2 linked regions of the Phragmitibacter flavus genome follow. The protein of the gene in region 2 interacts with the protein of the main gene of each other region in a pairwise test. Links are inferred from orthologs where the notes say so. Each region holds a gene or a part of one and is shown on either strand. Other genes may lie near its edges.

Evidence for each region.
Region 1: the proteins of FEM03_RS20610 (region 2) and rlmB interact in binary tests that used the Escherichia coli proteins (3 or more experiments, as listed by UniProt). The link is inferred for Phragmitibacter flavus from one-to-one orthologs.

What each region holds. Positions count from the first base shown.
Region 1 is NZ_VAUV01000009.1:216,577-219,427, forward strand. Bases 1-2,832 are described here. They hold rlmB (23S rRNA (guanosine(2251)-2'-O)-methyltransferase RlmB), read left to right. Parts: upstream 1-1,019; coding sequence 1,020-1,646; downstream 1,647-2,832. Other genes in these bases: lpxK (tetraacyldisaccharide 4'-kinase), read left to right, coding at 1-961; FEM03_RS13795 (hypothetical protein), read right to left, coding at 2,158-2,832. Also shown: more of FEM03_RS13795, read right to left, coding at 2,833-2,851. UniProt on the Escherichia coli protein: Specifically methylates the ribose of guanosine 2251 in 23S rRNA.
Region 2 is NZ_VAUV01000018.1:70,436-73,322, forward strand. What follows is about bases 15-2,882. They hold FEM03_RS20610 (NAD(P)H-hydrate dehydratase), read right to left. Parts: upstream 2,274-2,882; coding sequence 756-2,273; downstream 15-755. Other genes in these bases: nadA (quinolinate synthase NadA), read left to right, coding at 15-716; FEM03_RS20615 (N-acetylmuramoyl-L-alanine amidase family protein), read right to left, coding at 2,322-2,882. Outside these bases: more of nadA, read left to right, coding at 1-14; more of FEM03_RS20615, read right to left, coding at 2,883-2,887. UniProt on the Escherichia coli protein: Bifunctional enzyme that catalyzes the epimerization of the S- and R-forms of NAD(P)HX and the dehydration of the S-form of NAD(P)HX at the expense of ADP, which is converted to AMP.

The DNA of each region.
Region 1 (2,851 bases), on a different replicon or contig from region 2:
ACACGGTCGCCGCGTCGCCATTCTCTCCCGCGGTTACAAAAGCAAACGTCAAAAACGCGTTCGCATCTGGACCAAACTTCTCGCCAAAGTCCGTGGCGAACCGCTCCCCCAAAATCCACCCCGCGTCGTCAGCGACGGCGAACGCGTCCTGCTCGACAGCCACATCGCCGGTGACGAGCCCTTCATGCTCGCCTCCAACCTCCCCGGCGTCGCCGTGGTGGTCGACAAAGACCGCGTCAAAGCCGGCATCCACGCCTTGAAAGAACTCGGCGCCGACATCCTCATCCTCGACGACGGCCTGCAATATCTCCGCCTCAAACACCGCCTCGACATGGTCCTCATCGACCGCACCGCCCCCTGGGGCAACGGCCACCTCCTCCCCCGCGGCACCCTCCGTGAACCCCCCCGCCACCTCAAACGCGCCAGCTACATCTTCCTCACCAAATGCGATGGCGGCAACAACACCGACATCATCGCCGAAATCCGCAAACACAACCGCGTCGCCGAAATCATCGAATGCCGCCACCGCCCCACCCATCTCGAAGACATCTACACCCGCGAAAAACTCCCGCTTGAATCCATCTACGGCGCCCACGTCGGAGCCGTCAGCGGCATCGCCGTTCCCGAAGGATTCGAAAACGGCCTGCGCAAACTCGGTGCCAAGGTCGACGTCATTAAACGCTTCGCCGACCACCACCGCTTCTCCGCCAAAGACATGCGCGAATTCATCGCCCGCTGCGAAAAACGCGACGTCAGCATGATTGTCACCACCGAAAAAGATTTCGTCCGATTCCCCAACATCCCCAAACCCGACGTCCCCATCGTCTTCCTCCGCGTCGAGATCGAACTCGTCACCGGCAAAGCCATCTTTGATCGCATGATCCGCATCCTCTGCGACCCAAGAGAAGTCCCCAAACCCGTCTACGGTGCCGAACTTATCGGCGTCGGTCTGCAAGAATGATTTAAATTCGGAATGCGAAGTGCGGAATGCGGATGTAACCAATGAATTCTCCACCGCCATGCCCGCTCCATCCCGCAACAACAAAAACCGCCCTTCCTCCAAGGCGAAGACGCTCTATTCCGATTCCCAGCCTCGCGAAGCACGTTTAAACAAACACGCCGTCACCGACACCGCCCTCAAATTTTACGAGGACTCCGACTTCCCCGCCCTTCTCGAAGGCAAGACCGACTCCCTCGTCCTCATCCTCGACTGCATCCAGGACCCTCACAATCTCGGTGCCTGCCTGCGCAGCGCCGATGCCGCCGGTTGCGCGTTGGTGATCATGCCCAAGGACAAAACCGCCCCCATCTCCGAAACCGTCCGCCGCGTCGCCTGTGGTGGAGCCGAAAGCATGCCCCTCGCCCGCGTCACCAATCTCGCCCGCGCCATGGACAAACTGAAAGACCTCGGCTTCTGGATCGTTGGCACCGCCGATGAATCCCCCAAATCCCTCTACCAACTCGACCTCAAAGGCAATATCGCCATCGTTGTCGGAGCCGAAGGCGAAGGCATGCGCCGTCTCACCGGCGAAAAATGCGACTTCCTGGGCCGCATTCCCATGGGCGATTCCTCCACCGTCCCCTGCCTCAACGTCTCCGTCGCCACCGGCGTCTGCCTCTTCGAAGCCGTGCGCCAGCGGCAGTAACTCCAGTTCGAGCATGTAATCTTCTCGACCATCTAAACCGGATATAGCCCGCTTAGAGGAGATATTCCCTCCGCGTCGAATCGCTATTAGAGACATCAAAGGCGTCGGACCTGAAGTCGGCGAATACATGAAGGACTTCGGTGACCGCACTTGGACAGAGGTGGATCGTCGAAGCTACCGTTGTCATAATGATGTTTACTGTCTAATGGATCATGAAACACTGATCCACTACATTGCGGGCTTCATGCGCATCGACCTTCAGGATAATTTTTCGAGGTGCGATGATTTTTTGATTTTTTTGTGTCTGGTGATGAATTTTGTGACTTCTGTGAATTGCTAACAACTGATCAAACAAAATACATCGTGCAATTCGTTGATCACTTCATCTACGACGAATATTTTTCTGATCAGCGAGATGGCTACATGGTAAACCGTGAAACAATTCTCCAGAACTTGGCCTAGTTGGTAGGTAGCGACAGAATAACGACGATTCGATAATCTATTCTTAACATCACCCAATCACCCCAAACCTCACCAACAGCAGCCCCACCACCCCCGCAGCCCCGATCCCCGCGACACTCAGCGACTGTTTCATCACCATTGTCGCCGCTCCCATCGCATCGCTACGCGAACCTTGCGACAACACCAGCCTCCCAGGCTGCGAAAACGGCCAGACCAAATGCTTCACGCCCGGTGGCAGCGCAGCTCGCAATTCCTTCGTATCCGCGTAGTCAACCTCTCGCGTAATCTCCCCAAACGCATACACCTCATCGCCAGCCAGCAGTCGCTCCTCCACATACCGAAACTTCGCATCCGAAGGTTCCTCCTGAACCTCATCCTCCGGCGGTCCCTCCATCGGCTTAGGCGTCTCTCCATACCAGATGCTGCGATGGGCCGTCATCGCCTCCACCCCCGCCGCCCATACCGCACAAGTCGCCGTCCGATCCGTCACCAGCAACGGCATGTCACAGTAAAACTCCTCCTTCAGCCTCCAGGTCCACCCCTTCACCGGTCCTGTCTCTCCTTTGGTTTTCCTTCGACGTTCCCGTTTCTCCACTTTGGCCGAATACCAGCAACACGGTTTTCCCGTCAACGCCCCCGACACCGGACCCGTCAACAACTCCTCCACCCGACCCTCGATCGCCACCAGTCCCCGCGCCACGTCTCCAATCGAACTCACCTTCACATCAAAAATGGCTTTTGAC
Region 2 (2,887 bases):
CCAACAAGATCGTCGTCCTGCCCGACGCCAACGCCGGCTGCTCCCTCGAACAGAGCTGCCCCGCTCCCCAACTGGAAAAATTCCTTCAAGTTCACGCCGAGAAAAACTATTACGTCATCGCCTACATCAACTGCAGCGCGGGCGTCAAGGCCCTGAGCGACTGCATTTGCACCAGCGGCAACGCGGTCAAAATCGTCGAAGCCGCCCCCAAGGACCGCCCCATTCTTTTTGTTCCCGATCAAAACCTCGGCTCATGGGTCATGGAACAAACCGGTCGTAAAATGGACCTCTGGCAGGGTGCCTGTTATGTTCATGTCGAGTTCACCCGCGACAGCATCAATCAGATCAAAGAAGAATATCCTGACGCCGCCGTCGTCGCCCATCCGGAATGCACTTACGCCGTGCGCATGCTCGCCGACGTCGTGTGCAGCACCGAAAAAATGGTGCATTACTGCCTCGAAAGCCCGGCTGAGACTTTCATCATCGTCACCGAAAGCGGCATGCTGCATCGACTCGAACGCGAGGTCCCCCACAAACGCTTCATCCCCGGCCCTACCGGTCACTGCCGTTGCGCGGACTGCCGCTACATGAAGATGAACAATCTGGAAAAACTCCACAATTGTCTCCTGAACCTCAGTCCTCAGGTCGAAATGGCCGAAGACATTCGTAAACGCGCTGAAAAACCCATTTTACGCATGCTGGAACTCAGCCGCTGATAGTCAATCATTGGACCGCAAGGCTGCAATGCGCACCCGTCAAAAATCCAGCGCCTTCAAGCTCGCAAACGCCCTGCCCAAGTTCGCCGCCACGTCCCCCGCCGTCAGCGATTCTTGAGACACCTCACCGTGCGTTATCGCCAACTCGGCGGACCGACCGCTCAGCCACGCGCCCAGACAGGCCGCGTCATATCCATCCAATCCCTGCGCGATCAGCGCCCCACACAGCCCGCTCAAAACATCGCCCATTCCGCCGGAAGCCATGCCAGGATTTCCCGTGGTATTAAACGCCAAAGCCCGGCCCTTTGCCGCAATCACCGTGCGCGAACCCTTCAACAGCAACTGAACATTCGGAAAACGCTCCGCGAATTCCCGCGCCAGTTCAGCCCGCGAGAGACACTTCCACTCTTCTGCCCCTGTTACCAACCGTGCCATTTCTCCCGGATGCGGCGTCAAAAGCACCCGTGCCTTCACCTCACCCAAAAAATCCAACCTTGCGTCCGATTCCGCCATCGCATTGATGCCGTCCGCATCCAGCACCACAGGAACCGCCACCTTTTTCAAAATCGCACGCACCTCCTCTGCAAACATCCTTCCCAATCCCGGACCGATCACCAAAACATCCAGCCGATCCTCCAAACAGACCTCGTAATTTGGGACCGGTTTTACCATTACTTCAACCGGCATCATCGGTGCCAGCAAAGCATACATTTCCTCCCTCACATATACCGTCACCAACCCCGCGCCCCCGTGCAGCGCGCCACGCGCCGACAACACCGCCGCCCCCAGCATCCCCCTTGATCCCGCCACGATCCCCACCCGACCCGCGCGACCTTTGTGAAAATCAAAATCCCGACGCGGCAATTTCGACAACAATCGGTTCGACAACAACACGACAGCATCTGCATCCCCTGCCCCGTCAGCCAGTTCACGCAAAGGCACCACGACCAGTCTGCCTACATGATTTACTGCTGCATCGGCGAGTAATCCCACCTTAACACAGGCTATCGTAATCGTGAGGTCTGCTCTCACACAACAGGCTCCGGGAACGCCTGTGTTGCCGTCCAACCCGGAAGGTAAATCAAGTGCCATCACCTCCACATGCCGCCTTTCGCGCAATGCATTGATCTCCAAAACCACATCAGCCAATCCTCCCCTCAACGCCCCGCGTCCGACTCCACCAATGCCAATCAATCCATCCATCACCACCACGCTCCCCCTTTCATCGGACAATTCCACAAGGCTGTTCACGATCTTGAACTCTCCGCCCAACGCCTTCCAATGCGCCGCTGGCAACGCCTTAAAATCCTTCTCCGCATAGGCAAGTCTCACCACAATCTGCCATCCCCGCTCTTTCAATATTCGCGCCGCCACCAGCGCGTCTCCGGCATTGTTGCCCTTTCCCAAACACAAAACCAAAGCTCCTGTCTGAGGAAAAAATTGCTGCACCACCTTCGCAATGCCCACCCCCGCCTCTTCCATTAAATCCTTCGCCAACACCCCTCGCAAAAACGCAGACTCCTCCAGACGCTGCATCTGTTCACAAGTTACCATCATTCGCCAAGATCATCTCAGTCGATGATGCAATCAATCCACAATGCACAATCAACGCAGCTTTCGGTAAGCAAGGATTCCCTTGGCAATGCCAGTGGCAATTTTCTCCCGATACCGCCCTGTCATCATGTCCGCCCTCTCGCGGGAGTTGCTGACAAATCCACACTCCACCAGCACGGCAGGATTGCGTCTGGTGTTGCGAATGACGTGAAAACTTGCGCTCTTGACCCCCCGGTTCGTCAACCTCGTTTCCTGGATCATGTATGCCTGAATAAATCCTGCGAGCCGGTAGCTGCCGCTGTGGTGGTAAAACGTCTCCAACCCATGTCCGGAACCGCCACGACTGTAGTTGTAATGCACACTGACAAAAATTGCATTGTTGTGACTGTTTCCAATGCCGGAACGGCCCGCCAGCGGAATGAAAACATCCGTGCTGCGGGTCATGATCACATTCAAACCCTGCGCCCTCAAAAGCTGCTGAACCCGGCGGGCGGTATCCAGCGCCAGATGTTTCTCAAAAACATAGCCAATCGAAGCGCCCCTGTCATGCCCACCATGACCCGCATCAATGACCACTGTATTGAACGCCTCAGCCCGAGTTGCCACCAGCAAGAACA